2 linked regions of the Pelagibaculum spongiae genome follow. The protein of the gene in region 2 interacts with the protein of the main gene of each other region in a pairwise test. Links are inferred from orthologs where the notes say so. Each region holds a gene or a part of one and is shown on either strand. Other genes may lie near its edges.

What was found.
Region 1: the proteins of DC094_RS21555 (region 2) and pepP interact in binary tests that used the Escherichia coli proteins (3 or more experiments, as listed by UniProt). The link is inferred for Pelagibaculum spongiae from one-to-one orthologs.

What each region holds. Positions count from the first base shown.
Region 1 is NZ_QDDL01000001.1:1,070,307-1,074,530, reverse strand. What follows is about bases 1,261-4,224. They hold pepP (Xaa-Pro aminopeptidase), read left to right. Parts: upstream 1,261-2,051; coding sequence 2,052-3,398; downstream 3,399-4,224. Other genes in these bases: ubiH (2-octaprenyl-6-methoxyphenyl hydroxylase), read left to right, coding at 3,646-4,224; DC094_RS04565 (UPF0149 family protein), read left to right, coding at 1,421-1,996. Also shown: DC094_RS04585 (5-formyltetrahydrofolate cyclo-ligase), read right to left, coding at 1-463; DC094_RS04575 (cell division protein ZapA), read right to left, coding at 723-1,037; DC094_RS04570 (TIGR02449 family protein), read right to left, coding at 1,040-1,240.
Region 2 is NZ_QDDL01000017.1:21,206-26,627, forward strand. The notes cover bases 1,536-4,436. They hold DC094_RS21555 (aminoacyl-histidine dipeptidase), read left to right. Parts: upstream 1,536-2,209; coding sequence 2,210-3,664; downstream 3,665-4,436. Other genes in these bases: DC094_RS21550 (hypothetical protein), read right to left, coding at 1,710-1,895; DC094_RS21560 (hypothetical protein), read left to right, coding at 3,928-4,436. Outside these bases: DC094_RS21535 (monovalent cation:proton antiporter family protein), read right to left, coding at 1-182; DC094_RS21540 (NifU family protein), read left to right, coding at 334-942; DC094_RS21545 (DUF2251 domain-containing protein), read right to left, coding at 983-1,387; more of DC094_RS21560, read left to right, coding at 4,437-5,292; DC094_RS21565 (nucleoid-associated protein), read right to left, coding at 5,344-5,422. UniProt on the Escherichia coli protein: Dipeptidase with broad substrate specificity. Requires dipeptide substrates with an unblocked N-terminus and the amino group in the alpha or beta position.

The sequences.
Region 1 (4,224 bases), on a different replicon or contig from region 2:
TTCGATCATAAAATCCGCCGCCCATACCCAGTCGATTGCCCGTTAAATCAAACCCTACCAGTGGCATAAAAATTAAATCTAACTGCAGTCCAGTCAGCTGGTCTTTAAAGGCAACATCAGGTTCTGCAATATCAAACCGATTGGCCTTCATGGCGCAGTCAGGTTGCCATAAACCGAAACGTAATCGGTTGGTTCCATCAGAGTCAATAATTGGCAGGTAGAATTGGTGGCCTTGTTTCATCAAACTCAGCGCTGCATGTAAAATATCAGCTTCGCCATCGCCAGCCATATAAAAAGCAATCTTGCAGGGCTTGTCAAGTTGTGGCAGTTGCAAAAGGTGCTGACAAATTTGCAGGTCAAGTTGTTGTCTTTGGCTAATAGAGATCGCACGTCGGGCTTGGCGCAAATGCCGCCGTAAAGCTCTGGGATCAGATGGAGGTTGTTGGTTGCTTGGAGTGTTCATGATGTGCAGCTGAGATCAATTAACAATCGCCAGCTTAACATAAATTGTTACTGTAGAAATTAACACCAACCAGGGCAGCGTTGTAGGTGAACGCTCTCGAACCCGAGGGTTCAAGTGGGTACCAGAATGACATTTTAGGCTTTCCGCTAAACGGACATGCACACCACATCAAAATCGGTTCCCGGCGTGTGATTATCGGCTCAAGAACTGGCCTACTATCGCTTGCCCCAGAAGGTGTATTAAATCTATCAGATTTTCATCAATCTGGCAGCTCCATTTGTCGCTGCTGAAGTAAAAGTTGATCAATATTCTCATGCAGAGCAGAAATACGCTGATGAAGCTCCATATCTACTTGCGCTTTACTGACTTCTGCTCTAAGCAGCTCATTGGCCATGTTTAATGCCGTTATCATTAAAACTCTTTCATAGCTGAGCAAGCTGGCTTTTTCGCTAGATTCCTGAAGGCGAGTCTCAAGATATTCAACACTGCGATGCAATGCAGCTTCTTCGCCTGCTGGGCAAAATAATTGGTGTTTTTTTCCCAGAAGGGTAATGGAAATTTTTTTGCCGGACATGATTACTCCGCTGTTTGAAGCATGGATATAAGTGCTTCAAGGCGTTCGCCGGCTTGCTGTTGGTGCTTGACCATATCACTGCGTTCTTGCATCAACAGTGCTTGGCTGCGGCGCAGGGCGGCATTTTCTTCCTGAAGTCGTTCGCAAAGAGCGATCAGGGTATCAATTCGATTTTCAAGCTGGCTCAGATGTTCTGGCAACATGGAACTTTCCGTTTTCCGGGGAATTGCGACTGGTAAGTGGTATACCGATTTTAAACTTTATACACCCATTTAAGTAGCCAATATAGAGATAGGCTAATTGCCGGTCAACGGCTGCTGTATATGATAGACCCTCAATGGTAAGATTGGCTGCTGTTTTATTAGTCTGACGGACACCCGCAAATGCAAACACTTGCCGAATGGCCACAACTGCAGCAGTTTGAAGAACTGCTTGATAAACACGGCGCTTTGGCCGAAACACCGGAATCACAAGGTTTGCTTTGTGGACTAATGTGCTCTGCTCATACGCCCGGTTTGAAAGACTGGATGGAGGCGATGTTTGGTGGCGAAGCCGATCTTGAAGAACAAGAGATTGATCTGCTACGAATCTTTTATCGCATGACGACCGAAGGTTTTGTTCAGTCAGACTTTAGTTTTTCACCATTAATACCTGATGAATCTGCTGGCTTGGCAGCCCGCGCTGACGCTTTAACTAGCTGGGTGCGCGGTTTTATGACCGGTTTTGCGCTGACCGGTCAAAATGAAAAAGAACCTGACGATCCTACTGTTGGTGAAGCATTAATTGATATGCGTAACTTGGGTGTCACCCAGTTCGATATCGATGAAGAAGATGACATGGACGAAACTGAAGCAGCTTTTGAAGAAATTCATGAGTTTGTCAGGGTTGCTGCCCAGTTAATTTTTAATGATTATGCGCCAGAAGGTTTAGAGCCAGGCGACGACGAACGACTGCATTAATAGCGGTGGTCAGACGTAGCCGGGGGCTGCGTTTGTTAAGGATTTAAAATTAAAAGTGAGCAAAAAAAACATGGAAATGCCACTGGATATTACCGCCGAGGAATTTGCATCGCGGCGTGAGCAGCTGAAATCTCAGCTGGCAACTGATGGGTTAATGTTACTGGCGGCAGCCGATCATCCAATTCGCAATGGTGATGCGGAATATGGCTATCGTCAAAATAGTAATTTCTGGTACCTGACCGGATTTGACGAGCCAGAAGCGGTGATGGTAATTGCGCCAAACCGTAAAGAAGGCGAGTACATTTTGTTCTGCCGTGATCGCAATCCGGAGATGGAACAATGGACAGGTCGTCGAGCAGGCCAAGATGGCGCCAAAGAAATTTATGGTGCAGATCAAGCTTTTTCGATCAGCAAGTTAGACGAAATGCTACCGGCATTAATGGAAGACCGCGACACGGTTTATTTGCCATTAGCACGTGGTAATGATCTGCAAGCTACTGCAGAAAAAGCATTAAATGTTGTTAGAGGCCGAGTGCGTACTGGTATTGCCGCACCCCAGCGCTTTGAAGATATTGAACCTTTAATTCATGAAATGCGTTTGTTTAAATCTGCCGCTGAAGCAGAGCAAATGCGTTATGCCGGTAAAGTCTCTGCGATGGGCCATACCCGGGCAATGGAGAAGTCTCATTCCGGTTTAAATGAATATCAACTGGAAGCAGAAATCTGCCATGAATTTGCACGAATGGGCTGTCGAGATGAAGCCTACTCAAGCATTGTTGGTGGTGGCGAAAATGCCTGTATTTTGCATTACATCGAAAATAACCAGCTGTTAAAACACGGCGATATGGTTCTGATCGATGCCGGCGCAGAATTCCGCAAATACGCGGGTGACATTACGCGTACTTTCCCGGTTGATGGAAAATTCTCTGAGCCGCAGCGCGAATTATACCAAATAGTATTAAATGCGCAGTTAGCCTCAATCGAGCAAGTTAAGCCGGGTAATACTTTTGATCATCCACATCAGGCAACGCTGCAAGCGCTGACTTCTGGTCTGGTTGAACTGGGTATTTTAAAAGGCGATGTAAAAGAATTAATTGAAAAAGAAGCTTATAAGCCATTTTTCATGCACAAGACCGGCCACTGGCTGGGGATTGATGTTCACGACTGCGGTAAATATAAAATTGATGGTGAATGGCGCAAGCTTGAGCCAGGTATGGTAATGACCATCGAACCTGGTTTATACATCAGTCCAAGCGATGATGTAGATGAAAAATACTGGAATATCGGCATTCGAATTGAAGACGATATTTTGGTGACTGAATCTGGTTACGAAAACTTATCAGCAGATGTTGTGAAATCAGTGGAAGAAATTGAAACCCTGATGGGGCAACGAAATAAATAACCGCTTAAAATACCCTTTAGATAACTTTAAAGGGTATTTTTTTATTAGTAGAAGCATTTAACATAACTTTGACAGCTGTTTGTTTTACTCGTTTTCATAGTCCCTGTGATTGGATCCCCACCCTCCCTGATGAGGATGACGAGTCTACTTTTACCTGTAGCGGTAAAATTTAGACTCAGAACCCGTCATCCCGAGCATGGAAGTGAATGGATGCACGGATTAGGGCGACGCAGGATGCCAAAGCCGAATGCAGGGATCCATAAGCCAAGGATGGAAGCTGTGGATTAAAAAAGCTCATGAACAACGGCTTAATAATTACGTTAAAATCTCTGTTGCAGCAAAACCCGAGTTAAAAATGGATCAATCAATCGATTTCGATATTCTGATTTGTGGTGGTGGTATGGCAGGCGCTTCTTTGGCGCTGGCCTTGGCACCTCAAGGCTGGAAAATCGGCATTGTAGAAGCTGTTGAGCCCAGCTCAAATTTACAGCCCAGTTATGATGATCGAAGCATTGCATTGGCGCAGGCATCGGCTAATTTGTTTCGAAATATTAATCTGTGGCCGCAGCTTGAACCCCATTGCCAGCCGATTAGATCGATTCATGTTTCAGACAAGGGTCGTTTTGGTGTTACCCGAATTCAGCCGCAAAGTATTGGGCTAGATGCCTTAGGTTATGTCATTGAAGTGCGTCCTTTAGGTCAAGTGCTGCACCAAAAAATTGCCCAAACCGATAATATTCATTTAATTTGTCCGGCTAAATTAGCCTCGTTGCAGCAAAATAAAAATAGTTGCCAAATAGCGATTGAAACATCTGATGGCGTGCAT
Region 2 (5,422 bases):
AGCTCAGCTATTAATTCGACGCTATGCTGATCATTCACTAATGCTAATGCATGTGGGCCGATTGCCAAACCGACCAAGAGAAAGCCCAATATTGCCGGTAATGCCAGTCGGCTCAACAGTGCAATCACCAACACTGAAGCGGATAACATCACCAAAAATTCTGCAAGAAGATGTTCGCTCATACTGCTTGAGTTTATTAAATCATCCTTCAAGCATAGAGCTAGAATTAGCAGTTCGTCTTATCCATATCTGTTCTATGGTTGAAATTGTTAATTTTGGGCGTATAAAGAGCGAGTTGGGCTGGTAATAGCCATAATTAACGGAGATTCCAGATTGAGTAAGCAAGTTTTGGATTCAATCATAGTAACGCCTGAAGCAATCACCTACCTTGCTGAGCTTTTAGCTAAGCAAAATGTAGAAGGTATGGGGGTCAGAGTTTCTGTCAGCCAAGGTGGTACGCCACAAGCCCAAACCTGTTTTGCCTATTGTCGACCAGGCGAAGAGCAAGAAGCGGATATTAAATTGCCATTTGATGGTTTTATCATGCATCTTGATCAACCAAGCCTGCCTTATTTGAAAGAGGCAAGTGTCGATTATGATTCTGATGAATTAGGTGGTGGCCAGTTAACCATTAAGGCGCCGAATGCCAAGCGTTTTCATATTGATGAAAACAGCTCGGTATCAGATAAGGTGACTTATTTCTTAGTGAATGAAGTCAACCCGTCGCTGGCAGCTCACGGTGGTATGGTTCAACTGATAGAAATGATCGAAGATGACACGGTTGCTATTTTGCAGTTTGGTGGTGGTTGTCAGGGTTGTGGCATGGTCGATGTGACGCTAAAAGATGGTGTCGAAAAAACCTTGCTAGAACGTATTCCTGAGCTGAAAGGCGTTAAGGATATGACTGACCACAGCGTGACTGAAAACGCATTCTATAAGTAGAATTAGTATTGATTGCTGCAGCCAGTGTGCTGGCTATCCGTTAGCTAGTGAACGGCTGTAGTAATTGGTCATCCCACCGATAGTCTACATTCCAATTGTTATAACTCACCGCACGATTTAAGCGACAGCAAGCTTGTTGTTTGGAAAAATCTACCACGGCGTGCGGGTAGTCATTTAAAACTAATACCACGGCATCTTCCTTTTCTGACCAAGCGATTTGTAGCTCTACATCCTGGTCTGGCTTATCAACACCTTCCACATAATAAATGGTCAATGTTTCTAGCAAAGGAGACTCGGTCAGTGAGGAATCCAGCATATGAAGCATGCCTTGGACACCGTCATCTTCAAATATGACGCCCCATCGACCATTGCTGGCTTGTGACTCTACAACCAATTCCTGGCCGACTAAAAAGGTTTCTTCTTCAGTAATGATTGGTGTTGGCATGATGTTCTGAAATGACAAGTCTGTATGGCGGCGGAGTATATACCCAAACTACTTCAAGACGCACACCTTGAAGTAGTTTGGGTATATCAGCAACTCAAAGCGCTACCGTAATTGAGCTGGCTCACTGATATCGCTCAGGATTTTATCTTAGTGAAATTGACCTTGGCTGACCGATTGGTTAGCATGGCAAAATCGAGTCAACGCCTTGACTCATACCCCCTTCGGCCCTGGCTGCTATCCTCGGAACCCGGGCCTTTTTTTTGTCTGCATTTTGTCTAGAATAATTTATTTTTATTTCTTGTAGGAATGTCCTTTCAATTGACTACCGCCAAACCTTAACTTGAGCGAATTCTCCTGGTTGGCACTCAAGCCAGCAATCTTGTTGCTTGGTAAAAACAAATTTATTTCCCAGTAGATAGCCATCTCGACGTTTCCCTAAAACGGTCGCGCTTACCAGTCGTCCTTGCTGCTTTGCAATACAAAACCTATCGGGTGAAATCCGCTGCATATTGCCTCCTGGAGAATGAAGGTTGGTGAGTGACTGCAGGGTGTCAGGTGATTTAGCCTGTCCAGTCTTAGAATAACTTGCTGATTTTTATATTCAACAATTTAACTGTGACCGTTTTGTGGCAAATGGAAGGTAGTTAGGCCTGATAAAACGAGTGAATGTCAGCTATAGCCTTTTATTGACTTGGGTCGGTTGAGCTTGGTGCTTGTGGGCTATATCTATAGTCATAGATTAAATTGAATTTTTTTATTAGGCCGAAACAAGCAGTCTTTGCACTAAATGTTATCTGCTTGGGCTTACCTCAGGAGTAATGAATGTCTCTCAGCCAACTAGTCCCAGAATCCTTTTGGCGCCATTTCGAAGGCTTGTGTCAGATTCCTCGTCCTTCAGGTCATGAAGCACGGGTCAGCGAATGGATTCAGGGGTATGCCGATCGAAAAGGTCTGCAATGCATCAAAGATGAAGCCGGCAACCTGATCATTCGCAAGCCTGCACGTAAAGGTAAAGAGCATATACCAGGTATTGTTTTGCAAGGACACTTAGATATTGTGCCGCAAAAAGAGCCGGACAGCTTGCATGACTTTAAGATGGACCCAATTGAGACTCTGATTGAGGGTGACTGGGTTACGGCTAATGGCACTACTTTAGGTGCCGACAATGGCGCAGGCGTTGCAGCAGCTCTGGCTATTCTGGACGATCCATATTTACAGCACGGTCCTTTGGAAGTGTTGCTAACAGTCAATGAAGAAGATGGCATGGACGGTGCCTTTGGACTCAAGCCAAATCTATTACAAGGTAAATATCTGCTTAACCTAGATTCGGAAGATGAAGGTGAAGTGTATGTCGGTTGTGCCGGCGGTGTTGATGTCACAGTGACTTCCTCGCTGGAGCAGCAACCATTAGCGCCAGAGTTCATTCCGGTTAAATTGAGTGTTAGCGGTTTAAAGGGCGGCCACTCTGGCATCAATATTAATTCTGGTCGTATCAGCGCGATTAAATTAATGGTTCGCTTGTTGCGAAAGCTTCAATCGATTGACTTCCGTTTGGTCAGCATGGATGGCGGTGGTTTACGAAATGCAATTCCATCAACTGCTGATGTGGTGGTTGCTGTAACCGCCAGTAAAGTGGCTGAATTTCAGCAGCTGGTGCAAAGTGTTTTTGCCAGCATTGCCAGTGAGTCTTCGATTAGCGAACCAAACATGCAGCTGCAAGCTGAAATGATTGACCGGGATATCGAACTTTTCGGCTTACATATGGTTGAACAGCGTAAGTTCTTGCAGGTGATGCATGCAGTACAAAATGGTGTGCAACAAATGTCTGATGAAGTAGCTGGCGTTGTCGAAACATCTTCCAATATTGGTATCGTAAAACTGAAAAAAGGTGAGTTGCAAGTTTTCTCGCTGGTTCGCAGTTTGAAAGATAGTGCTCGGCAAAATTTAGCGGAATCGATCGCTGATTGCTTCCGTTTAATGAATGCCGATGTAGCATTTGAAGGTGCTTACCCTGGCTGGCAACCAAGAGTTAGTTCTGGCCTGCTGACTCAATTTCAGGCAGTTCATCAGCGATTATTTAATCAGCCAGCGAAAGTGAAGGTAATCCATGCGGGTTTGGAGTGCGGTATTTTCTCTGCGGCTTATCCGGCAATGGAAATGATCTCGATTGGCCCGACGATTAAATATCCTCACTCACCAGCTGAGAAAATGAGTATTTCTTCAGTGCAGCAATTTTGGACCTTGTTATCAGCCACTTTAGAATCGATAGATCGTTAAAAAATTTAAGTATGTAGTTGAAAGCCGGTCTTATGATCGGCTTTTTTTATTTACAGGTAATGTATTTTGCATGCAGACAGGATGCTGTTGCGACATAGCATTCAGTGATGAATGTTTTAATTTGAAAAAAATAGCCTTTAAAAAATCAATGTTGTTAACTGGTTAGTCGATTCTCGGGGGGAGGGTGCCTAGTCTTAGACCTGTTTGTTTAATTTCGAACTGCCGAGTAGCAACAGCGATTCGTTTTTTATAAGGCTTAAATTATGATTGAAATCAAAAGTCTGGGTGCCGGTTTACTATTGTTGTTCAGTATATCTGCAACTGCAGGTGTTTTTATTAGTGCCAATCCCTCCCAGCCAACTCGTATTACTCATCCAATGGGTTATACCGGGCAAGGTGGTGTAGTAACTCTGACGGTTTCTTTTGATGATGCTGAACTGTCAGACCCAGATCGATTTGAAGCAACTTTGATTAACACGCTCAATCACTACACGCGATTAACATGGAGCAATAACAACGCCCAATTAGACGCGTCTTTGCCTTTTGGTCATGATTTGCAAGCAGTGTTATTGCAACTATTTGGTTTTTCTCAAGGCTTGACCAGCTCTGCGGATGGGTATTTTACCGTTGCAGGTGCTGGTGCTGATGGCATGCTAAATAGAAGCAAAGGTCCAGATTCTCGCTCAGGATCACATGATGATATTCGCGGAGATGATGTTAATTATTTTTGGTTTGAACGAGGAAGAAATAACCCATTTGCTGCGCCAGAAATAGCGGATTCTAGCACCATGTCTGTAGACTTGGAGCACTTACCTTCTAGTCATTCATTTGCATCAAATGCTAATGAAAGTGTTTCTAGAGGCGGGGGGTATGGTCAATACACTAGTTCAGTGATGTTTGACCCTTTGCCAAATAATTTCACTCGTCGACGTTTGGCTGCGGATGATGCGAATACATTGAGGTTGGCTCGCTCTGGAATTGATAGAATTGCAAATACAGAAGACGACTATCGAGTTCGCTTTAATTTTGTTGGCCGAAATCAGCCAGCAGATATTAGAATCAGAACCGCCAGTATTGATAATGCGATATCACGTTTTTCATATTCTAAACGACAGCTAGCAGCAGATACCGATGTGCTGGTATCAGTGACTGTTGCTGTCGAAGAAAATGTTAATTGGTATTACGATACTGAACCAACGAATACCGCGCCTCAAATTACGATTGCTGACGATAGTGGGTTGAATCCACAGGCTGCGCAGTTAGTTAGAACAATCGATTTAACAGCGGTAGATTTAGAGTTGGACGATGTCAGTTGGGCTGTTAGCTCACAAGTGATGTCGGAGGCTGCTTCTCTAGATTTATCTACAGGCAATCAAGTAACGCTTACTTACCAAGTGCCAGAAACATTTCGTTCTATTGACCAAATAACGGTTGTTGCAACAGATTTTCTTGGATTAAGTCAGATATTATCTATTCCAGTCGATGCTTCAGCGCTACCACCATATATACCACCAGAGGATACTTCTGAAACTCCGTTTCAAACTTCTATTAGCGGTGCAGGTGTGATTTGGAGTGGCGGGCTAGTGATGCTAGGTGTTTTACTTTTCCGAAGAAAATTTAAAAAGTAGGGGTAAATCAAGCCGCTTTAATGATTGAATTAAAGCGGCTTGTTTATGAAATTAACTTAGTTGTTTTTTCAAGCCTTTAGGCAAACCCTTAATGGTTAAGGTATCGCTGGCCACATCATAAATAACCCGG